Regions from separate parts of the uncultured Succinivibrio sp. genome, predicted to be linked through region 1. Evidence: predicted binding sites of a transcription regulator. Region 1 holds the regulator's gene; the other holds the start of a gene.
The links. Region 1 encodes sigma-54, which starts transcription at its own class of promoters, with help from an activator protein. Its sites were predicted from a motif close to TGGCACNGTTTTNGCTT; they were not measured.

Region 1 (12,724 bases):
GCTCTGTTATCTGATTTAGCAATAAATGGGATAACAACCAGCAGTGTTGAAGCAGGAATTTGGTAAAAGCCTATAAATTTATAGCTTTTTATATATTTTTATAGGTTTTTGTAGATCCAAACTAGCGGAGTATATTCCTGGATAATTCTGATTGTCTTCAGTTATGTTTCTGAATTCTTTTCTAATCTCTTCGTTAGGAATGTGAACAGCAAAAATTTTGTCGTTATCAATACCTTTTAGTTCTGAGTCAGGAACAATCGCTAGATAACCCAAATGAATCAGAAGAGTTAAAACATCGTTCTTGGTTTCAAAGGTTGTCATATCATTGTGGAATTTTGCAGTATTTACAACAACCTCATTACCTGCAATAAGTTTTACAATCTCGTCTCGAAGTCCTTCCATATTTAAATCAATATATCTGCGAAGACTCTCAAATGTTTCTGTCTGTGTCCAGTAACTAGAGAACTTTTTCCTTTGAATTGCTTTTACAACAGAATTTGGATTATAAAGATGCAGTGATTCATCAAAAGAATAGCCGTCATACCATTTTTTCATGGTATTAACATCAATCTGGTATGTATCGCAAAGATTGATAACTTCATCCTTTGTAAAGCCAATATATGATGCATATTCACCAGGATCAGTCATTGAATATTCATCAAACATATTAAGCGCACTGTGAGAACCGTATTTCTTGATTGGAAGAATACCTGTCATGTAGGCTAGAGCAACATAGCTCTGATCTTTTAGTAGGACTATTAGATAATCCAGGTATTTCTTTATTCCTGTAGCATCAGTTTGCTTCTCTCGCAGGATGCAGTCCCATTCATCGATAATGAATACAAAACCTTTTTTGATCTGTTCGTTTCCATCATTTGATTGCTGATAGACACAGTCTAAAACATCGTAAAGTTCTGTAAATTTACTTACATCAATTGAAGGGTACTGTTCGCAGATTTCCTCTTTTATAAAGTTATTCAGATCGTTCAGCATCTGATCAATATCATTTTTGGCTCTGGAGAGAAAACGCTGCATATTGATAAAGATGGTGTTGTATTGATTCAGGTGTTTCTTATATGAATCTGATTTTGCTATTTTTAGGTTATCAAATAGAAAGGAACTGTCTGTATCTTTTGAATAATAGGCGCAGAGCATATTTGCAGTAACTGATTTTCCAAAGCGTCTTGGTCTGCTGATACAGATGTATTTCTGGGTGGTACTGATATTTTCATTTAGAATGGCAATGAGATCTGATTTATCAATGTATATCTTTGCATTTAATGATTCTTGATATTTTTCAAATCCTGGATTTAAATATGAAGCCATTCCACTATCTCCTGCTTTTATTCTCTATTCTAGCAGATTCTTCTTGCTTATCAGCAAGCAGAGTATTGGGGCTTTAGATCTGGAGCCTTTAATATTATTCAAATTATGCTGAGAAAGAATAACTGCAAAAATAGCTCTTAGATCAGCTTCTTTCTCTGCGAGGATGATTCAATGCCTAAAGCCTCTCTGTATTTTGCTACAGTTCTTCTGGCAACATTCATTCCTTTCTCTAAAAGCAGTTCAGACAGTTTGCTGTCAGAGAGTGGCTTGCGAGGATTCTCACCTGCAATCAGATCTTTGATGAAGGACTTAACTGCAGTTGCGGAAGCGGCACCGCCGTCATCGGTTCCTACAGAGGAGGAGAAGAAGTACTTGAGTTCGAAGGTGCCCTTAGGGGTATAGATGTATTTTTCTGTAGTGATTCTGGAAATAGTGGACTCATGCATCTCAATTTCTGTTGCCACATCATTGAGAACCATTGGCTTCATTGCAGATGGTCCTTTGTCCATGAATTCAGTCTGGTGAGCAACAATACAGCGGGAAACCTTCAGTAGGGTCTCATTACGCTTTTCAAGGCTGGATATAAACCAGTTTGCCTCCTGCAGATGAGATTTAAAGAATTCCTTCTCCTGAACTGTTCTGGCCTGTTTTGAAAGCTGACTGTAGGCTTCGTTGATCCTGATGAGAGTATTGGCTGAGGAATTCAGTTCAGCTGTATAGTTGCCATCTGATGTCTTTACAACAATAACATCCGGAATAACAAAATCGGTTTTTTTGGAAGGGGCAAAATTACCTGGTCTTGGGTTCAGCTTCTGCAGAACCGCAATGATTTCCTTAAGAACATTTTCCTTAATGGACATCTTCTGACAGAGACTTCTGAAATCTCTGTTGGAAAGCAGATCTGAGTATTCTGAAATAACTTTGATGGCCAGATCTCTGTATGGGGTTGAGCTGTCCATTTCATGGAGCTGAATCAGCATACACTCGGCAGCATCTCTTGATGCCACTCCCAGCGGATCATAGTGCTGAACAAGCTTTAGAATTGCTTTGACATCATCTAGAGTGGTTTCAGGATCATCTTTCTGCACTGAGCTTAGGATATCCTCAAGTGATTCGGTGATATAGCCTGAGTCATTGATTGCATCAATAATATTCATGGCTATAAGCTTATCAGTTCCTTCAAGAGGGGACATCTCCAGCTGGAAAATCAGGTGGTCTCGTAAGGTTTCTGTGGTTTCACCCTCATAGATATCGTTGTTCTCTATGGCCAGGCCTTTGGAGCTCTTGTTGATATAGTCATCGTTACGGATTAGCTCATCTTCTTTAACAGAGGTGACGTTGTTTTCTTCAACAGCTGTATCCTCGTTTGAGGTACTCTGACTTTCTGATATGGATGAAGAATTGGAATCTCTGAAAGGATCGAAATTCTCGTCTCCATAATTGTCATGTTCAATCATGGAGTCTGAGGTATTGCTTGCTGAGGAATCGTTGTCGAAGGGATCAAAGCCGTCGGAATCTGACTGCTCTTTTTCCTCAAGAGCTTCTAATGACTCGTCATTTGAGTCAGAAGAGACTTTCTCTAAAAAGGGATTTTCTTCAAGAACCTGCTGAATTTCCTGCTCAAGCTCAATAGATGACAGCTGCAGCAGCTTGATAGCCTGTTGCAGTTGAGGCGTCATTGATAATGTCTGAGTCTGAGCTGTTCTTAATTGCAGCGCGTTTCTTATTCCTGCCATAAATCCCTTATGTTTTATTACATTGAGAAGTCTTTTCCTAGATATACATCCTTTACTTTTGTGTTGCTTAGAACTTCGTCCGCAGTACCCTGCGCGATAATCTGTCCTGCATTAACTATATATGATTTTTCACAAACATCCAAAGTTTCACGGACATTATGATCTGTAATTAAGATGCCGATCCCTCTATTTCTCAAATGAAGGATAATCTCTTTAATATCGTTAACTGAAATAGGATCAACACCTGCAAAAGGCTCATCCAGCAGAATGAATTTAGGATCAGCGGCCAGAGCTCTGGCGATTTCAACACGGCGTCTCTCTCCACCAGACAGGGACATACCGGAATTGTCTCTTAGTCTTGCAATGTTGAATTCTTCTAGCAGCTCATTAACCTTTTCTTCACGCTGAGCCTTTGTCAGATTAGGTACAAGCTCCATAACGCCCATCAGGTTCTGATAAACAGTAAGCTTTCTGAAGATGGAGTTTTCCTGTGGAAGATAGCCAAGACCGGCTCTGGCTCTGGCATGCATAGGCAGAGAGGTAATATCCTTGCCGTCGAGAATGATGTTTCCGCCTTCAGAGGAAACAATACCAACAATCATGTAGAAGGATGTTGTTTTTCCTGCTCCGTTAGGACCTAAAAGGCCAACGATAGAACCGCTCTCAACATCTAGGCTGACATCTGAAACAACAGTTCTTTTCTTATAGGTTTTCTTTAAATGTAAAGCCTGTAATATACTCATTCTTATTTCCGGTAGGTATTATTTTTTCAGTTCCTGAGGCAGGAATGTGCTCTGTACTCTTCCGCCCTGGCTGTTTTCATTTGATGCTTTTAACTGTCTTGTTACAGTATTGTACTCAATTCTCTCGCCATCAACATGAGAGTTGTCTTGCCAGATTGTAGCTCTACCGATAAGGATCAGCAGATTCTTCTCTGGCAAATACTGAATAATTGATGACTGAGAGTGAACCAGCTTGCCGTCATCCTGGAGCTGTTTAAAGGTCGCAGGTTTGCCGTAGGCTTTAACTTCCTGGAGTTCACCCTTACTGTTTCTGGATAACTCAGCCTTATCAGCATGCAGTTCCATACTGCCCTGAGTGGCAACTACATCCTTGATAAAAATAGCTTTGTTGGATTCAAAATCTGCAATCTGCTCCTTTGAGATAATATTCAAAGGCTGCTCAGTATCGTCCTTTAATGCATATGCGCTTTGTGATGCAAGGGCTATCATCAGTAGAACTAACTTAGTCTTTCTTGCTCTTTGGATAATATGTAGCATGTGGTTTTCCCTTATAACTCATCACATTATTTGATAGATTGAATTTAAAATTGGTGCCTTCGGTCTGGAACACATGTCCGTAAATGGTTACAAGATCTTTGGAGGTTACTTCATCAGTTGCAAAGCTGTAGACAAGATTATCTGCAGTTGCCTTGTCGATGACTGCATCCTTAAAACCAGGATAGATGACTACATCGCCATTTACAATGGCGTAGTCATTGGACTTCATTTTGCCTTTCTGGCCCTTAAGATGCCAGATATTAGGATTGTCAGCATCCTTGTAGTTGTAAGCTGTGATCAGCGGATCATCAAAATGGTACATATTTCCCTGATCGTAGAATTCTGTTCTGCTTGCAATCATGGTTCTGGTTATTTTTCCTGTTTTATCAAACAGGGTTCCGTTAGAGTCTGTTGCAATAAATGTAGGCAGCCCAGACATATCCTTAACTTCCTGTGTTTTTAAAGTTAAGGTATAAAGGTAAATGGCTGACGATATGAAAGCAAAAAGTACCGTAATCAGTATCGATTTTTTAGTAACGTTCATCTACAAATCCACCATCCGGATTCAGGATCCCCTTTGACATTAAAATCAGATCGCACAGTTCTCTTACTGCACCATAGCCTGCATTACAGGTAGTTATATAATCAACCTGTGATTTGATGAAAGGATGGGCATCATGGGGACAGACACTTAAACCGGCAATTCTGAACATTGGCATATCATTGAGATCATCTCCGATGCATACTGCCTCATCCGGAGATATATTCAGTTTTTCACATAAATTTGTCAGGGCAGTGTTTTTTGATTTCTCTCCCTGAATGATGTGCTGAACCTTGAGATCCTGCATGCGTCTTGCAGTCAGATTTGCCTCTCTGCCGGTGATAACTGCACACTCGATTCCTTCTTTAACCAAAGTATGGATTCCAAAACCGTCCTTAGTATTAAATCTTTTTAACTCTAGATTTTCATTGTCATAGATAATGCCGCCGTCAGTTATGGTTCCGTCCACATCAAATGCCAAAAGCTTGATGGTTGACAGACGGGTCAGAAATTCTGCGTCAACTTTTCCATAGCAGGTATTAACGGTAGTAACTTTTTTCATATTATTCCGGTATTTTCTTTGGATAAAAATCATCCAGATGTAAAAATAAACTCAGTACATTTTTCAATGTACCAACTTTAAGTTTAATTGATAAATTAAAGACTAGAAAAAACATGCGTAATTATAACAACTATTAATGTGATTTTGCGACCAACAATATTCATATTGTTGTCTCTATATATGGACAATTTCGCCTATACTGAATTTATGTGCCTTATTAATTTGGTACAATGCAGGTATCATAAGAGATTAATTTTGAGTATTTTTATCGGGTATCTGTTTTTTACCTATACTCTGATTAAATTCTCTGTTATCCGTATATAAAAAAAATTAAATGTGTTTATGAGTGAAATCCTAAACGAAGATAGTCTTATTAAAGTTAATAACGTATCTTTCTCGTATGCCAGTAAGCAGATTTACAAGAATCTGTCGCTGAATATCCCTAAAGGAAAAATTACAGCGATTCTCGGACCTTCAGGTACTGGTAAAACTACGATCCTAAGACTGATAGGTGCACAGCTTGTCCCAGATGAGGGGACAATCGAATTTGACGGCATCAACGTTCATTCACTGAAAAGAAATGAGCTTTATGAACTCAGAAAAAGAATGAGTATGCTTTTTCAGAGCGGAGCTCTGTTTTCAGATATGAATGTTTTTGACAATGTCGCTTTTCCTATCAGAGAACACACAGCTCTTCCTGAAGAGTTGATTCATGATGTAGTTTTAATGAATCTTGAGGCCGTAGGAATGAGAGCTGCTGCCTATCTGTACCCTTCAGAGCTTTCAGGCGGTATGGCACGACGTGCCGCACTTGCCCGTTCTATTGCTCTGGATCCTGATCTCATCATGTATGATGAGCCTTTTGTTGGTCAGGATCCTATTACCAAAGGCGTACTGGTTAAGCTTATTGCTGATATCAACAAATCCTTAGGCAAAACTTCAGTTGTTGTAACACACGATGTGAAAGAGATACTCGAAGTTGCCCACTATGTCTATATTCTTTCGGAAGGTTCGGTTTTAGGAAGCGGAACTCCACAGGAGATTGTAAACAGCAGTGATCCTAGAGTTATTCAGTTTATTCAGGGCGATTTTGATGGTCCTTATGCTTTTAAACTAAAAGGCTCTCAGAATTATATCGAGGAGCTGTAATGTTAGAATTATTTGGTATTTTAGGAAGATATGCGTTGAAAAAGATCTCCTCTTTAGGGAGATCTACAATCATTTTTCTTCATTCAATCATAGCGATACCTAACCTAAAAAAATCATTTCCTTTACTGATAAACCAGATTTATTTTGTTGGTGTTCAGTCCATCATTATCATTCTGGTTTCAGGACTGTTTATCGGAATGGTTTTAGGTCTGCAGGGCTTTAATATCTTAAAGGATTTTATGGCTACAGGTTCTCTGGGAACCCTTGTGGCTCTGTCTATCATCAGAGAGCTTGGCCCTGTGGTTACCGCACTGCTGTACGCAGGTAGAGCAGGTTCTGCACTGACAGCTGAAATTGGTCAGTTAAAGGCTTCTGAGCAGCTTTCAGCCATGGAAATGATGGCGGTTGATCCTCTCAGACGAATCATTGCTCCAAGATTCTGGGCCGGTCTTATCAGTATGCCTATTCTCTCGTTGCTTTTCTGTCTTATCGGTATATATGGCGGAAAGCTTGTTGGTGTTGACTGGCTTGGTATTGACGATGGTATTTTCTGGTCAGGTATGCAGGCCAGCGTCGATCTTACAGAGGATCTGGTTCCAATGATTATCAAAGCTGCAGTCTTTGGTTTTGTCTGTACCTGGATTGCTCTTTTCAACGGTTATGACTGCCGTCCAACTTCTGAGGGTATCAGTAGAGCTACCACCGCTACAGTTGTGCAGTCATCATTAGCGGTTTTAGGTCTGGATTTTATTCTTACAGCATTAATGTTCTAGTAGGTAATTAGTAATGAAATATTTAAAAACAGAAATCATGGTTGGCATTTTCATGCTGTTAGGCATTATCGCTGCATGTGTTCTTGCTCTGCAGGTTGCAGGTCTGGTATTAAATTCCAAAGCAGAACTGTATACAGTCTATGCCAAGTTTGAGAATATCGGTTCATTAAGATTACGTGCTCCTGTCAGAATCGGCGGTGTTGCCATCGGCAGAGTTACCGCCATCAATCTTGATGGTGAGAGTCTGACTCCGGTTGTAAGTATCGGTATCGAGAAAAAATTTGATAAAATCTCCAGCGAATCAAAAGCCAGCATTCAGACCTCTGGTATTATCGGTGAGCAGTATATTGCCATTACTCCAGGCTTCTATGATGAGGATCTTGGAACCACCTATCTTAAGAATGGTGATTACATCACCGACACCGGTTCAGCTGTCGTGCTTGAGGATCTGATTTCAAAGTTTTTATTTAATTCCTCACAGGATGCCGAAAAATCAAAGGCTAGTGCTGCAGAGACAACCACAGATTCAAACACTGATTCAACTAAGGAATAGGGTAGTTTTACTATGAAAAAGATTATTGCGCTTTTATCAGCTTTTATCGTTCTTATGTTCAGTTTCACCGCTCAGGCAAATTTTGACATGAGCAATCCTTATCAGCTGGCAAATGATGTTGCTGTAAATACCGTCAAGGAAATTAAAGCCAACAAGGATAAGATTTCTGACAATGCTGTTTCCGAGAAGATCATTCAGGATAATCTGTTCCCTTATATCGACATCAAATATGCAGCCTACAAGGTAATGGGAACCTCTCTTAAGACTCTTTCCAAGGAAGACAGAGAGAAGTTTACCAATGCATTTGAAAAATACATGAAACAGAGCTTTGTTTCAGTTCTTTCAAAGTACACCAATCAGGAAATTGTTCCTTCAGAGGTAAAGAGTGTTCCTGAAAGTGAGTCTCTGGTTTCTGTAAAGATGATTATCAGAGAGAGCGGTAAAAAGGATTTAGAGCTGGTTCTGAAGATGCGCAAGAATTCAAAGACCGGTGAGTGGAAGGCCTTTGATCTTATCGGCGAGAACATTTCCATGCTGGATGCCAAGGTTTCAGAGATTTCTCCAATCATTAAGAATCAGGGCGTAGATGCAGCCATTGCAAAACTGAATTCAACAGATAACAAATAAGCAGAGTTCCTGGTGGGTTATGGATAATCTTACAGAATTAACCTTTACTACTGTGCCAAAGCTGTGGAAACAGCGAGATGAAATCTTCAAGAATTCAGTTTTTGATATGCAGAATATCAGAAAGATTGATGCGGCCGGTGCTGCCTATCTGGTGCAGTGGGCCAAGTCTTTAGACAGTAAAAAGATTAAATTGCTTAATGTTTCACAGACTGCAGTAAATTTGATCACAACTTATAGACTTAATGAGATTTTAGAAATCAAGAAGTAACTTATGGCAGAACAGAAACATTTTGAAGGCTTTGATGCCGCCCCTGCAGAGGAGAGCCGCAGTGCTCACAAGCGAGAGGCTCAGGCAATCAGAAAGCTTGTGGAAAAGATAGCTGATCTTGGTGATCAGAGCTTTAAATCCCTGGTTATTCCTCAGGATGTCAAGGATGCTCTGATTATTGCAAGAAAACTCAAGCCAAAATCAGATGAAAGACGCAGACAGCTTCAGTATGTGGCTAAGCTTCAGAGAGCCTATGACGACTCTGATCTTGAGCAGCAGGTTAATATGCTGGGTGCCTCATCAAAGGTTGATCCTAATGCCCTAAAGCTTGAGAAGTTAAGAGAGAAGCTGATTACCGGAGGAATTGAGGTAGTTAACGCCTTATGTAATCTGGCAGCTGAAATTGACAGAAACAAGCTTAGAAACCTGGTTAAGAAGGCCAAGGAAGAATCCGCTAAAATCGAATCTGAGGAAGTGGCAAAGCCTAATTCCAGAGCTTTGTTCAAATATGTCAAAACTGAACTTGCAAAGGCAAAGGTTCAGATCCCAGACGACCTCATCAAGTAATCCTGATCTGACGTCTTTGCCTTTGGTGAAGACGTTAGAATTCTATAGGTGATTCTACAGAGAAATCCTTATCTGAAATCGGCATAAAGCCAATCAGTACATTCTGCTGCTCACGGAAGGCTGGAACCCATTTCTCGTTCCAGACCTGAGTGGTTACAAACTGAGGCTTGAAACCTTCCATGCCGTTTTTCTCAGCATAGCCTGCAGCAAGTTCCTCATGTGACCATACAGGAAGAATACTGAAAATGTTATGATCCTCATCTTCCTCTGTATCTTCAAGAATCAGTGGGCCTTCGCTATCAGCAAGAATGTAGAAGCCATTTTCTTCTTTGGCAACTCTCATAAACATTGCCTGTCTGTATTCTGCATTTAGAGACTGGATTGCCTCATATTCTTTTTCTGTAAGTTTTGCCATATAGTCTCCTAATAGCCTCTTTCTAGTATTGGTTTTAAAAACTGCCCGGTAAATGATTCTCTACATTCACTGACCTCTTCAGGAGTACCGCAGACGATTATATTTCCGCCGTTACGTCCACCTTCAGGTCCTAGGTCGATAAGATAATCTGCAGACTTGATTACGTCAAGATTATGTTCGATTACTATAACAGTATTTCCCTGATCTCTTAATCTGGTCAGAACATCCAGTAACAGTCTCACATCTTCAAAGTGCAGACCTGTAGTAGGCTCATCAAGAATGTAAAGAGTCTTACCGGTAGCCTTCTTTGACAGTTCTTTAGAGAGCTTGATTCTCTGAGCTTCACCGCCTGAGAAGGTTGTAGCAGACTGACCTAGGGTAATGTAGGATAGGCCCACGTCCATCAGTGTCTGCAGCTTAGATGCGATGGAAGGTACTGCCGAGAAGAACTCTAAAGCCTGCTCAATGTTCATGTCCAGAACATCGGCGATAGTCTTGCCTTTATATAAAACTTCAAGAGTTTCTCGGTTATATCTCTTACCGTCACACTCTTCGCATTTTACATAGACATCAGGCATGAAGTTCATGGAAACCTTGATGGTTCCATCGCCCTGACAGGCTTCGCATCTACCTCCCTTTACGTTAAAGGAGAATCTGCCAGGAGTATAGCCTCTTGCTCTTGATTCAGGAGTTTTTGCAAACAGGTCTCGTATATCAGAGAACAGTCCTACGTATGTTGCAGGATTGGAACGAGGAGTTCTGCCGATAGGACTCTGATCAATACAGATGATCTTGTCAAAATGCTCAAGTCCCTCTATCTCTCTGAATGGAGCTGGATCATCATTTGCTGTGACTCCGTTTAGTTTACGCTCGGCAATTCTGACCAGGGTATCGTTAACCAGTGTTGATTTGCCAGAACCTGAAACGCCTGTTACTACCACGAAGCATCCAACAGGGAAGGATACGTCGATATTCTTGAGGTTATTGCCGGTACATCCCTTTAAAGTCAGGAGCTTTGATTTCTTTGGTTTGATTCTTTTCTTTGGAATTTCAATGCGTCTCTTGCCTGAGAGGTATTTACCGGTCAGGGAGTTTTCGCATTTTTCAATTTCATCAACTGGTCCCTGAGCGATTACTTCGCCACCGTTGATTCCGGCTGCAGGACCGATATCTATAATCTGATCTGCAGCTCTCATGGTATCTTCATCGTGCTCTACAACAATAACTGTATTGCCGATGTCTCTCAGATTCTTCAGGGCATCAAGGAGCTTTGAGTTATCCCTCTGATGAAGACCGATACTAGGTTCGTCCAGCACATACATAACACCGGTCAGACCTGCACCGATCTGACTTGCCAGCCTGATACGCTGGGCTTCACCTCCGGATAGGGTTTCAGCTGAGCGCGACAGAGTCAGATATCCAAGTCCAACGTTTATCAGAAATCCCAATCTGGCTCTGATTTCCTTTAATACTCGTGAGGCAATATTCTTTTCCTGCTCTGTAAGCTTTATTTCGGAGAAGAACTGATAGCACTCCTGTATTGAGTAGTTATTAATCTCTGGTAAGGATTTATTGTTAACAAATACGTTGCAGTATTCCTTCTTCAGCCTTGCGCCATGACAGTCAGGGCAAGGCAGTGGTCTCATCAGTTTTGAAATATAGACTCTTACATACTCAGATTCGGTTTCGCGTGATCTTCTCTCGTAATTAGGAATAACACCCTCAAATGGCTCAAAGCTGGTCTGGGATTTCTTTCCTCCAGAGTAGACCATTTTCATAGGAATGGCTGTAGTGCCAGTTCCATACATGAGCAGATCAACTTCCTTTTTGGTAAGCTCACTAAATGGTTTCTGAAGATCTATATCGTAATAATCGGCAACAGCTTCTAATTCCTTATAATAGAAAGGATTTCTTCTGTCCCATCCTAGAATTGCTCCCTCAAATACGGATTTGGTTTTATCAGGAACGATCTTGTCGATATCCAGAACCATCATTGCACCTAAGCCTTCGCATTTAGGACAGTATCCGTGTGGATTATTAAAGGAGAAATCTCTTGGTTCTAATTCTGGAATTGAATAGCCGCAGATAGGGCATGAGTAATGAGATGAGAACAGAATCTCATCCTCTTTTTTATGCTCCTCCATTGGACAGACCACGGCAATACCGTCAGAGTATTTGAGCGCGGTTTCAAAGGAATCAGCAAGACGCTGTTTTAAATCTGGCTTAACCTTGATTCTGTCTACAACAATATCAATATCATGCTTTTCTCTTAAAGCCAGATCTGGAGGATCGGAGAGATCGCAGATTTCTCCATCGACCCTGGCGCGGATAAAACCGTCTTTAGCCAGATCAGTAAACAGCTGTTTATATTCGCCCTTTCTTCCTCTTACCACAGGAGAGAGGATCATAATCTTGGTTCCCTCAGGCTGTTCCATAACCGCATCAACCATCTGGCTTATGGTCTGAGCTTTCAGAACCGTGCCGTGTTCTGGACATCTTGCCTCTCCGATTCTTGCCCAGATAAGTCTTAAATAGTCATGAATCTCTGTGATAGTACCGACTGTTGATCTTGGGTTGTGGGAGGTGGCCTTCTGCTCAATGGAGATAGCAGGGGATAGACCTTCAATTGAATCAACATCAGGTTTGTCCATCAGGGATAAGAACTGACGGGCGTATGCAGAAAGAGATTCCACATAGCGACGCTGTCCTTCTGCATAAAGAGTGTCGAAGGCAAGAGATGATTTTCCTGAACCTGATCTTCCTGTGATTACGCAGAGTTTGTTACGTGGAATTGTCAGATTCAGATTTTTCAGATTATGGGTGCGGGCACCGCGAATTACGATTTTATCCATTTGTATAATTGATTTTTATTAAAGTCGATTTTGTAATTTTACCTTAAACAATTCATGGAGGATAAAAGAAAAGAC
Region 2 (12,724 bases), on a different contig from region 1:
GAGAGCCAAAGTCAAAAGTCTTGACGCCAGTAGTTTCCTGGGGTTTTTCCTCTTCAACATCATCCGCTCCATGTAACAGAGCATCGATTTCGTCCTGAGATAAAAACTCGGTCACGTTATAAGCTCCTTACTGTAGAACAAATTTAGTAAACAGGATCTGGTCTACGACCGGAGTCTTGTTAAGCTCTGACATCTTTGCCCTCACAGCATCCAGTAAATCACGCTTTAGTCGCTGTCTTCCTGAAGGAAGCAGTAGGGCTTCGTATGACTGGGCTGATAGTCTCTCAAAAATTACACTGGTGATAAGAGCAAGATGGTTTTTGGCTAAAGCTTCATTCTCTTCACCAATAACAACCAGCACCACATCAACCTGTCCAGTATGAATCCTTCTGTCACTCTTTATGGAGAAAGTAAAGGTTTCTTTAATAGGAACATAGATATCACGCTGAAGCAACATCTTTTCCTTTTCCTCAGCTGCCTTCAGTGCGGCTTTTTCCTCAGGGGTTGGCCCAGGAGGTTCAAAAGGAGGGAGATGCTTGAAATACGCAACACCAAAATAACCGCCAACACCAACAATCAGCAGCAGAACAACAGCTATGATTAAGAAAAGTTTACCTTTCTTTTTAGGAGCATCATCTGAATCTGCTGTATCAACATTATCTTTTTCTTTTTCTTTAGCCATAATTCTCTCCTTTTTTTTATATTATGGCACACAGATAAAATTATTCACTTAATTATCATATATTTCTACGCAAAATAGCTTACTGTATTGCTATTTTGTGAGTTATTTAAATTTTCATTATTCTCTATATGATGATTTTCTGACGCCTCGGCATCGGTTTTACCTCCTGCAAAGATTGTGCCGTTATCAGATTGATTTTCTTCATTTTCTTTATGCTGCTTCTGATTCTGTCCGGAATTCTGAGAGAATTCATCCGATGAAGAGCCATTAAATGCCCTTTCCTCATCGTATTCTGCAACTTCAGTTTTTGCAAAAATACTATTGGATTCGAGCAGATTCTTTAGAACATCAATACCGCTTTCAAGCATTGCACGTGTTCCCGAATGAGAAGCACTGATAGAAATTTTAGTTATTTCTTCTGCTGATTGAGCATCGATGACAATTCGCATCTTGCCTAAGCCTTCAGGATTCAAGGTCAGATCCAGTGACTTGAGATTTCGAGAAGACATCTCCATCACTTTCATTGCTAGCGCTTTAGCATTCTCCTTAAGATCAGATGACATATTCAGCAAATCAAGCTTAGACTGCTCCATAGCAGAAAGATTGAACTCGCTGGCGTTCTTTGTCATAGAAGCTAGGGCCCCTAAACCATGCTGTCCGGAGTGACTGAACATCGAAGAGCTATTTCCCTGTTCAGAAAAGGATTTAGAGAAAAGAGTATCTGTACTGATCCCTACCCCACTCTCTGAGTGCATTCGAGGATTAACTGCAAAGGCATCCACTCTGGCAGATGGCATTTCAGACTTCAATTCTGACTCCACCGAAGAACCACTAACAACCTTCTGAAGAAGAGCTACGGACTTTTCAAAATTATTCTGAAGACTCTCCTTTTTATTGTCGAGAATTGATTCAATCTTGGTCTTTATATCCTCTTTTGCAAGAATTTCATCAAGACTAATGGAAGTCCTAATGCTATCCTCGATTACCTCAAAATCCTTTGCTCCAAAGTCCTCGGTCATAGAGAACAGAGGCTTTTCAGCATTAACCTTAACAGTGCCGTCAAGTTCTTTAAGCATACTCATTACATCATCAGCAGCAGAGAACGGCTGAATATCAGGAGAACTTTCGTTGGCGAGGAAGGTCTTTAAGGCCAGAACATCTCCCTTAAGGAACTGCACGGCAGCCTCTTCAAATGCCTTTGAATCAAAATCCTTCAAAGGATTTGCAGACATCTTGTAAACAAGCTCATTTAAAACCTTTGGATCTACCGTTGTCAGATCAATACCATTTTCCTGTGCAAGCTCAGACACTTTTGAAAATACATTTAAGTTCTGAATCTTTGCTTCAGGCAGCATTTCAGCATCTGACAATTTCTCTGATACAGACTCAGATTCAGGTCCCACTGATTTTGCAGCAATAAGTGAAACCATCTCTGCAGAGGAATTACCATTTTCAGAGTTTATATATTTCTCTTCTGATAACAGAACAGTATCTGATGACTTAACTGATTCAGACTGAGCAACTGTCTTCTCTGTTTTTTCTGAAAACTCTGCTTCATTGGAGACATAAGTATCAGCACGAGTTTCCGCTTTAGCAGTCTTCTGCTCCATGTTTTTGTCAGGATAATCTCTTGTGGAGATAACCTTTTCTTTGTGTGAATTTGAATCTAATCTTATTTCCTCTCTTTTAGACTTTATCTTAGGTGTGTTTGCTTTTGAATTAAAGCTATCCCTAATATCAGCTGCATTCGAATCTGATCTTTTTCCCTTAACGTCTCTGTTTTGAAGCACTCGCTTCTGAACATGATTAGAAGATTCTTTTGATATTCTGTCTGACTGAGAGAAAGAAATATCTTTCAGAATCTTAGAAAAATCTAATCCAGAATTCATGGCAGGCTGATATTTCAGATTGCCACTTATGGCAACCTTTGCATCTTCAAGTTGATATGAGCTGCTTACTGATTGCATTCCACATCTCCTTTTTCCATAAATAGTTCCAGGATATTACATTTATAATCAAATGGTTATAGATTTTTTTAATCTAAAATCCACAAACCATGACAGCATAAATGCAATTTATCTGCCAATTTCTAATGGAAAGAAATTCTGAAGAAAAATTTTTAATAGAAAAAAAGCCACAGAATGAGGAGGATTTATAAATATAAAAAAACTCACCATTTAAGTGCAGCTGCATAATAATTTAAAAAAATTATGCAATAACACTATTTTTATTTACTGATAAAATCAGGAGTTCCATAGAAATGTATAAAATTTTAGGCAAGAATAAAACAAAAATAGGCATGTAAAAGTTAAGTAAGATTAGGTATATTTTCTCAAAAATTATACTTATCAGATTTAGGCTAAGCTTTATATGTACGAGAAATCAGGCATACGTAAAGTTAGTTCTACAAAAAAATATTCAGACATTCTGGAGTACACGGTTGTTACGTTAGCTCTCAGACCGGCTTACAGCTAAGTTTAAAGATCTATCGAACGGAAAACTTTTTTCACTTTAGGTAGCAGGTCACCTAGGTGCCTCCCCTAATCAGTTTTCCTTTACAGAGAAATGATAAATTTTAGGATTACTCTAATGAAACCAATATTCACAACTCTTGCAATTATTACCTGCGTTGTATTTATTTTTGCATATCTGCTGTTCAATGACAGAATTTTATGGGAAGGCGTTGCAGCCCTGATTTGCCTTGCTGTCTATGCAGTTTCACCATGTTCACTGTTACTAGATCCTAATGGTGTTCCAAGAATGGATAATGCTGATTAATATTGATGAACTTTCAGATCAGCTTTAGCTTCAAAAAAGACTAAAAGCTGATCTTCTATAATTAAGCTCTATCCTCAACTTTTTTTTCAAAGCAAAGTAATCTCAAAAAACACCTTTCGTATAATCAACATAATAGTCTTAGAAATTAGAACTTAATTTAATCAGAAATTGAGGCGTTTACTTCATCTTTTCAATTAGAAGTCTTGCCTGTTTAGATGAGACAATATCGTCACTGAGTTTCTGCTCTGCCTTAGCTTCAAGGCGTTCGCGCTCAAGACGATGCTTTTCTATAAGAGATTCGATGATCTTTCGCTGCTGCTGTTTATCAAGATAATTGGAACGGGCTCTATTCTCCTGTTCCTGAAGCTTTACAAGACCGGCTTCCTGTCTTTCCTTAATCGTCTCAAGCTTATTAATGAACTGTTGGTATGCAAGGTAGGTACTCATATCCAGCTGAAACTTGGATTTTGCCTTCATCTCCTCAATATAGATGTTTTCAAATTCCTTTAACTGAGCTATCTGACGTTCGAAAGAAGCCACATTATTCTGAGCTTCCAGCAGAAGCTCTAAGGCATCATCCTCCTCTCGTTTTCTTAAATCCAGGACAAGATTAAGCGCTTTATCACTCATAGGCTATCTACTTAACCTTTACAAACTGATTGGCTGCAGGCTGTGCGCCTTTGGATGGTGCAGGAGCTGGTGCCTGCCCCTTCTTGACAGTCAGTGCATCAACTCTTTTCTGAGCATCATTGATTAGGATCATGGAGAGCTGTTCAAGCCCCTCTAAAGACTGTTTAAAAGGAACAATCTCCTTCATATCCTGAACTGTAAACTCATCAATAAAAGGCTTAATCATAATGGCCTGATCAATATTAGGATCAGAACCTTTCTGATAGGCTCCAATCTGAATCAGCTCCTTACTCTGAGAATACTGAGATACACACTGCCTTATAGTTCTGGCCATAATCATATGCTCTGCAGTAACAACTGCAGGCATAACACGACTTACAGACTTTTCAATATCAATTGCAGGAAAGTGACCGGAGTCTGCAAGCTGACGGGATAAAACAATATGACCATCCAGAATAGCACGGGCAGAGTCTGCAATTGGATCCTGAAGATCATCGCCTTCAACCAGCACAGTGAAAAAAGCTGTAATAGAGCCCTGGCCTTCGCCACCATTCCCGGCGCGCTCAACTAAGGCAGGCATCTTAGCAAACACAGAAGGAGGATAGCCTTTAGTTGCAGGAGGTTCACCTACAGCCAAGGCAATTTCACGCTGAGCCATAGCATAACGGGTCAGAGAATCAATCATCAGCAGAACATTGTAGCCCTGATCTCTGAAGTACTCGGCAATAGAAAGCGTTGTTTCACATCCCTTAAGACGCATCAGTGGAGATGCATCTGCCGGAGCTGCCACAACCACTGCACGAGCTCGACCTTCCTCACCAAGAATATCATCGATAAACTCTTTAACCTCACGGCTACGCTCTCCTATCAGCCCCACAACTACAACATCTGCATTTGTACCACGGGTCATCATGCCTAAAAGTACTGATTTTCCAACACCTGAACCTGCAAACAGACCAATACGCTGCCCCTGACCTATGGTAAGCATTGAATTTATTGCTTTGATGCCTACATCCAGGGGCTTTTTGATTGGACGTCTGGCCATAGGATTAAGCTTTACAGGATTCCATTTGGTTGCGGTTTCAGCTGTAAGCGGCCCCTTATCATCAATAGGATTACCAAGACCATCAACCACTCTTCCTAAAAGATGAAGCCCATAAGGATAGGAATCAGAACTTGAGATGGGAGTAACCAGATCTCCATTCTGAACATCAATAATATCTGTTGTAGGCATCAGATAGGTAGTTTCACCAGAGAAGCCAACCACTTCAGCTAGCATTGGACCACCGTTGGTATCAATGCGGCATCGCTGGCCTAAGGGAACTTTTATTCCTACTGCTTCCAGGGTAAGGCCTACCACACGAGTAAGTCTTCCAGACAAAACAGGACTCTGCTCGCGATCTGGAAGGCTTACGGACTGAAGACGAGATAAAAGATTACTCATAGTGTCTCCCGTTAAGCCCCAGGCTGAACTTCTGCTGTAACTTCAGCTTCCGCCACAGGATCACTTCCAATAGGAACACCATTTTCATCAACATAGACTCGGTTATTGTTTTCATCAAAGTAATAAAGCTGTCCATCAGGAGACTGATAAACAGGATGACCAAAATCATCAACATAAGGAGCAGGATCATCTGTCAGTGGAGCCTGCTGTTGCATGGTCTGAGCAAGATTATCCTGATCTAAAGCTTCCTGAGGTTCCGCAGGAGTAACCTCTGCAGAAGCAGTTGTCTGAGCCTTGCTCTTTAAGACCTCACTTATATCATTAAGATTTCTTGGGGCCAGAGCTTTCTTAGGCAGTTCATTGTATTCAGGGCAACCATCTATTGATTCACGAAGAGCTGAATCGACACTTGGATAAACCTTTGCAAGGAACTCCTCGAGCAAAGAATCAATTCTGTCGTTGATTCTCCAGTTTATTTCTGAATTATCATTAACAACTCTGATATCTCCGGAAGAAAGTTTGTCTGATTCTTTTAAATCCCAGCCCTGTTCCTTAATATAATCATTGCCTATTGCCGCATTTATAACCGCGTAATCCTCAGGATTCAGATAAATCGAAACACCTTTGGTAGCTGAAGGCAGAATAGAGATAGCCTGCTCAATGCTTTTTTTCAGGAATTCAGCATTTGTATCGATTTCTTTTTTAATAATTACCTTGGCTAATCTTGAAATGATGTAGGCAATTTCATCGGTAACCTCCTTGTCAACCTCACGCAGAGGATTTGCAAGGGAATCAGCTAAAAATCTGAAACGCTCAACCTGTTCTAGAACAACCTTCTGACCAGATTCAAGACCTTCATCATGGCCCTTTTCAAAGCCATCAGCTTTGCCCTGTTCAAGACCGGAGGCATATCCCTCTTCCTTACCGATAGCAAGACCTTCCACATGGCCCTGTTTAAGTCCTTCTGTCTTTCCCTCATCAAAGCCAATCTGATAACCTTCATCATGGCCCTGACTCTTTCCTTCCTCATAAGCATCATTTCTGATTTTTTCTACTTCTTCAAGAGTGATGCTGGTAATACCGCGGGCCGCACGATCAGCAGCCTCTTCCTCTTCTAAAATCTTGTGAGCATCAAGAATAAGCGCAACTTCTTCTAGATAATCATTACGCTTCTTTTCAAGCCGCATGAAGGCACGCTTGCGTTCCACCATCTCGACATTCATACCCAGAGCATTGGTTCCGGTCACGAAATCGTCAGACAGGGTCGGCCAGACTTTAACCTTGTAATTTGAAACCTTAGATGCTGATGTTACAGTAGCAATCTTCTTGTCATAGCGAATATCCACCCTGTTAGGTTTTTCATTCGCTATGTCAGAGGCATTTGCAACATCGCCTTCGGCTGAGGAGGAGTTCTTCTGAAAAAAATCACTCATATTAGAACAGCCTTAGTATTAAACAAAGTCACCACCGCCACCACCACGGTTAAGCATAATGGCACCTGAATCGTTAAGTTTTCTTGCAATTGTAAGAATTTCCTTCTGAGCAGCTTCAACATCAGACAGCTTGGTAGGACCCATAGATGCAAGATCTTCCTTCATAGATGCAGCAGCACGAGAAGACATATTCTTGAAGAATTTCTCTTTGAGGCTGTCATCTGCTCCCTTAAGAGCCTTCTGAAGAACATCAGAAGGAACATCACGCAGCAGAGTCTGAATAGAACGGTCGTCCACACCACTGAGGTTTTCGAATACGAACATAAGATCCTGGATCTGACCACCAATTTCCTTGTCCTGAGACTGAATTGCATTCATCAGCTGAGTCTCGGTTGAGCTGTCTAAGTAGTTCATAATATCGGCAGCACTCTTCAGACCACCAATCTTGGCTGTCTGAGAACCAGCGGCACCAGCGAACTGTTTTTCCATAATTTCGTTCAACTCCTGCAGAGCTGCTGGCTGAACCTCTTCTAAGGTTGCAATACGCATGATAAGGTCAAGTCTTACAGTTTCATTAAACTGAGATAGAATTTCTGCAGACTGTTCTGGCTCAAGGTAGGAAAGCACAATAGTCTGAATCTGAGGATGCTCGTTCTGAATAATGGTTGCCACCTGTCTTGCATCCATCCACTTCAGAGAATCCAGACCACGGGAACCGGTTCCAAGAGAAATCTGCTCGATAAGATTGTTTGCCTTCTCTGACCCCAGAGCTGAAACCAGAGCATGGCGAACAAAGTCTGAATTTCCAAGACCAAGATTTGAATGCTTTGTTACTTCCTTGAGGAAAGCCTTGTGAACAGCATTCACCTGATCCTGAGAAAAAGTTGCCATCTCAGACATTCTGATACCAAGCTTCTGAACCTGTTTAGGCTCAAGGTTCTTGAAAATCTGAGCAGCATCCTCCTCTGATAAGGACAGCATCAGAAGAACAGCCTTGTCCATTCCGGACATACCCTCCAATGCCGTTTTTTCGTCATCAGAGAATTCTAATAGAGCATTCTGACCGCCACCGATGGCTGGCATCGCAGCTGGGGCTGGCGCAGCAGGAACTTTTTCATCTGACATAGTACTACCCTAGTTCTTTTCCTTAAAATCAGCGTTAAGCCATTCTTTAACAACTTCCGCTGTCAGCTGAGGTTCATTGGAAGCAAGTGTTCTGACTGCCTTGAGCAGATCAGCTTCTTTATGAAGGTTAGGAAGTTCAATACCGCCTTCGTTATTGATGGTGTATACCTGATCAGCAAGTTCCTTGTTCTTGGCAATCAGGTTGAAATCGTCATAGCCATCAAGTGCAGACTGAGAATCAAGCTCATCCTGCTCTGCCTCTGATGACATATCCTCCTCGTCCTTGTGCAGCAGATTGTTGAGCAGAGGACGTATCACGAAGATAACCACAATCAGCACAACAATTACAGAACCACCTATACGTACAAGTCTGTAGAAGAATTCCTGCTCATACCAAGGTAGAGGTGGTTTTACATCGCCATGAGGGAAGCAGACAGTTTCAACTTTAACAAAGTCACCGCGAGCTTCATTAAGTCCTAAACCACCGCGAACCAGATCTGCTATCTTATCCAGATCCTGCTGAGAGCGAGGTTCATACTTAACCATACCGTCAGCATCCAACAGTCTGTCATAGTCAACAGCGACAGATACTGTCAGTCGAGAGACAATGTTTGATGGACGCACGGTATGTCTTACAGTTGTATCCACCTCATAGTTACGAACAGCCTCACGGCTTTCCTTACGGTTTGAGGTTGAATCTGAGGAGCTACCTGTACCATCCTTTAACTGCTGAGGAATTGCAGCGTTTGCAGGAGGCTGATTGGATAGAGAGCCAGGCACACCATAAGGATTTTTCTTATCCTCATTGCCGGACTGTTCCTTTAAGGTTTCTGAACGTATCGCCTGAGAGTCAGGATTATACAGCTGAGCTGTTTCTTCCTGAACGGTAGTGTCCAGAGTAACGTCAACTTCAGCAGAATAACGGCCAAGACCAAGCATAGGCATCAGAATTGAATCGAGCTTGTCTCGATATTGAGCTTCACGCATAGTTCTCATTTCAAACTCGCGCTGAATCTTGCTCTCTGGAGTATCGCCCTTGACCTCAGCACTTAACTGACGTCCGTTGTGGTCTGTTACAGTAACGTCCTTTGATAACAGATTATGTACAGAGGAAGCTACCAGGAATCTGATTGAGTTTACATTTTCAGGTGACAGATAAGTATTTGGTTTTAAAGTTACAACAACCGCAGCACTTGGTCTGCTCTTCTCTCTGGCAAAAACATTATCCTTTGGAATTGCCAGAAGAACGGTGGCATGAGAAATACCGTCAATTCGTTCAATGGCTCTTGCAAGCTGAACCTCTCGACTATGCTTGATGCGCTCATTTTCCATTCTCTGGGATACACCAAAGCCAGAGTCGGTCATAATAATCTGATCACCCTCATCAGTTGACTCCTGAGGCAGTGCAATTCCTTTACGCAGCATCTGCTCGGTAATCTCACTATACTCGCTGGCATCAACAATGATGGTGTTATTGTTTGACAGCTTATACTTGAAGCCTTCTGTATCCAGAAAATCAAGCACATTTCCAATTTCCGCAGAGGAATACTGACCAAGTTTTCTTTCTGTATCAGGGGCCTTAGTTGAAGTAGAGGTAAAACTGATTACCGCAAAAATAATACCGGCAACAAAAATAACCAGGAAAACGAGGATTACCAGACGGCGAACCATTTCACCATCTTTGAAAAAGCTTTTTATGGCGGAGTGCTTTTCAGGCAGACTAGTATTAACTGCAGTTCCAGTATCGGTGGACTCCAGCTCAGAGGACGAAGCCTCACTTGCGTCTGTTGTGGTAGGCAGATTACTTCCCTCTTGATTACCTGTACCAGGAGCTACCGGGAATCCATTTTCTGACATATTAGTTCCTCATCATCCAAATATGCACTAAATCTGCATCTGAGATATGGTTCTGTACGCTTCAATCATCTTGTTTCTGATCTGAACTGTCGCATCAAAGGACAGACTTGCCTTCTGAGTTGCAAGCATTACATCAGACAGGGTCACTTTTCTATCCCCCAGATCAAAACGTGTCTGTTTATTGGCGGCGTCGTTCTGGAGGGTATTAACATTTTCAAAAGCTTCATGAAGCATATTGGCAAATGCACCAATATTATCTTTTGTCTGAACCGAATCTGTCTTATCCGATCCGTTCTGACCTGGCACCATTACAGGTGCATTCTCAATCTTTTGCTGTAATGTATCTTTTGTGCCAGTTGATGCAACCTGTAGCGAACGCATATTCTGCTGCATTCTCTGAAGCTGATTTAACATTGTTGGATTTGCTACTAATGGATTGATCATTAAACTCATAGTTTCCTCCTGTCAAAAAACTGACAGACACATAACGCTATGAGTATCTAATCAATTAGCGTGCCAACTTTGAAATCAGGCATCTAAACAGAAACTGCTACTAGTTTAATCGTACTTTCTTTTGAATAAATACAAAAAGAAAAAATATCAAAGAGTTGAGTTAAATCGCATAAATAAACACGCACATAGGAAGGCCGGCAGAATAAGCCGGCCTAAAAAGAAACTTATCAGCTCGAAAAAGGATTAGTATTTGTCAAAAATCTTCTGAATTTCAGCCTTCTTTGAAGTCTTGGTTAGAGCAAGTCTCAAAAGAACTGCAGCCTTCTGTGGCTGAAGATCATCACAGCGCAGAACATTGGCAATATCATAGTCGTCACTTGCTGCAACATAGCCTGTTCCTACACGGGTACTGCGGACAACAATCATCTCAGGATGTCTTGCAATTGCTTCTTTCCAGCTTACACTGTACTCACCGCTGCCTGCACCTGCAATAACAATTCCCTTGTACCCCTTCTGTGCATAGTAGTCAATAACTGAACCGTCGGTGTCAACATTGAAATAAAGCACGGCTACCTTTGGTAGAGTCTTCAGATTTGAAACATTGAACTCTGTATTTACAGTGTGCTTCTTCACAGGCTGACTGTAGAACAGAACATTGTCGTCAATTACATAGCCCATGCTCCCATAATCACCGGAGCTGAAAGCATTTACATTGAAGGTGCTGATCTTGCGTACATCACGGGCACCATAGATTCTGTCAGAGATAACAGCCATAACGCCTTTCCCCTTGGCAGCAGGATTTGAAGCCAGAGCAACAGACTGATGCAGATTTAGAGGGCCATCTGCAGAAATTGCGGTTGCCGGTCTCATAGAGCCGGTTACAACCACAGGTTTATCGGTCTTTAAGGCCAGATTCAGGAAGTAGGCGGTTTCATCAAGAGTATCTGTACCGTGAGTAATTACAAAACCTGAAATAGCAGGATCTTTTGCGAGTTTATTTATGCGGTTGGCAATCTGAAGCCAGATTTCAGAGGTGATATCATCTGAGTTGATATTGCAGATCTGCTCACCGTGCACCTTAGCAACATCCTGAAGTTTTGCTGCCTGAGCTAAAGCCTCAACATTCAGCTGACCAGGCTTGTAGTTGGTTGATTTACCCTCTGCGCCTGTACCGGCAATAGTTCCACCGGTTGCAAGAATAGCAACGGTTGGCAGATTCTTTTTAACTTTCTTCTCTGCTACAGGAGTACTTACTACAGCTGATTCAGCTGTGGTTGCAGTCTGAACCTGAGGCTGAGACTGTTCGGTTGTAGCACAGCCTGTTGTAATAGCTAAAGCAAAAGCTATTGGTAGAATAGCTACACCTTGAAATAGATTTTTTTTCATAAATAAACTCCATAGTTTGTAACAAATTTCCATACCTTAACGGTAAAGAACAGGAAAATCCTCTTTGTACAGCACACATCTGATATTTAGAGGATTTACTTTATTGCTAGCTCCGACTGACGATGATATGTGTCTGATTTTATGATGTTATTTAATTAAAACGACCTGATACTGAAAAATCTCCCCCAAAAAGACCAAATTGAACTGATTAGACGCACAAAATCACTCTGCAGGTGCAGGTACCCCATGAAAGAGGCTGTTCTTTTCAAAACAGAAAGACACAAACAGAGAATATTTCTGCAAAAAAAGCAAAGCTTCAATGCTAGTATAAAATTTATATAAATCAGAATTTATGACAATTTTCATAGATTAGAAAATTGAGGTGTTGCTTACATAAACAATAGATCTTTTATAAATATCTGAATACCCTCTGTTAATTTGACCTATATTTAAATATAGCGAACGAATTTTGTCGGAGTTTAATTTATGCTATTGAATATCGCCTATGTTGTAGCAGGAGTCCTGCTGATATTCTTCATCTACAACATGTTTATAAAAAACAAACCAACCTTCCGAAGCTCATGTATGTTTATTGCAGGCATAATGAGTGTTGCAGCCTGTACCTATATTCTTTCAACTAAAATAGATGAAAGACTTAATGATTCTCTGCATCAGGGGCAGCCTCGCTCAGTATCCTGTATGTTCAACAATCCAGAAGTTAATCCAAAGACTTTCTCTGACGATGTTGGCAGGTATGCAGCTTTATGCAAAGTTGACTATGAAAAGAAGTATGGTGATTCAATCAAGATCCTTCCATCGTATGAGTATTCGTTTATAGATTCAGGTGCATATCTTGATGTTACATTCGATGTAATTGAACTGATTAAAGACAATAAATAGTATTTCAATAGACATTCAGAAAAGCTATCACACTAC

Region 2: QZU45_RS03780 (flagellar hook-length control protein FliK) is a predicted target of sigma-54. The motif match lies at 2,751-2,767, and genes of this name have one in related genera.

The regions. Positions count from the first base shown of each region.
Region 1 covers NZ_CACVSS010000014.1:319-13,042, forward strand. The annotation lists partial or broken gene QZU45_RS03360 (transposase) at 1-66, shown strand, start outside; gene QZU45_RS03365 (AAA family ATPase) at 79-1,326, opposite strand; gene QZU45_RS03370 (RNA polymerase factor sigma-54) at 1,464-3,053, opposite strand; gene lptB (LPS export ABC transporter ATP-binding protein) at 3,080-3,805, opposite strand; gene lptA (lipopolysaccharide transport periplasmic protein LptA) at 3,824-4,342, opposite strand; gene lptC (LPS export ABC transporter periplasmic protein LptC) at 4,308-4,886, opposite strand; gene QZU45_RS03390 (HAD family hydrolase) at 4,873-5,445, opposite strand; gene QZU45_RS03395 (ATP-binding cassette domain-containing protein) at 5,788-6,594, shown strand; gene mlaE (lipid asymmetry maintenance ABC transporter permease subunit MlaE) at 6,594-7,367, shown strand; gene mlaD (outer membrane lipid asymmetry maintenance protein MlaD) at 7,381-7,920, shown strand; gene QZU45_RS03410 (ABC transporter substrate-binding protein) at 7,933-8,547, shown strand; gene QZU45_RS03415 (STAS domain-containing protein) at 8,567-8,815, shown strand; gene yjgA (ribosome biogenesis factor YjgA) at 8,819-9,382, shown strand; gene QZU45_RS03425 (DUF2750 domain-containing protein) at 9,417-9,797, opposite strand; gene uvrA (excinuclease ABC subunit UvrA) at 9,806-12,649, opposite strand.
Region 2 covers NZ_CACVSS010000016.1:12,614-25,337, forward strand. The annotation lists gene fliM (flagellar motor switch protein FliM) at 1-115, opposite strand, end outside; gene QZU45_RS03775 (flagellar basal body-associated FliL family protein) at 128-682, opposite strand; gene QZU45_RS03780 (flagellar hook-length control protein FliK) at 748-2,649, opposite strand; gene QZU45_RS03785 (hypothetical protein) at 3,272-3,460, shown strand; gene fliJ (flagellar export protein FliJ) at 3,638-4,090, opposite strand; gene fliI (flagellar protein export ATPase FliI) at 4,098-5,534, opposite strand; gene QZU45_RS03800 (FliH/SctL family protein) at 5,546-6,967, opposite strand; gene fliG (flagellar motor switch protein FliG) at 6,986-7,978, opposite strand; gene fliF (flagellar basal-body MS-ring/collar protein FliF) at 8,102-9,949, opposite strand; gene fliE (flagellar hook-basal body complex protein FliE) at 9,977-10,402, opposite strand; gene QZU45_RS03820 (asparaginase) at 10,646-11,788, opposite strand; gene QZU45_RS03825 (hypothetical protein) at 12,275-12,688, shown strand.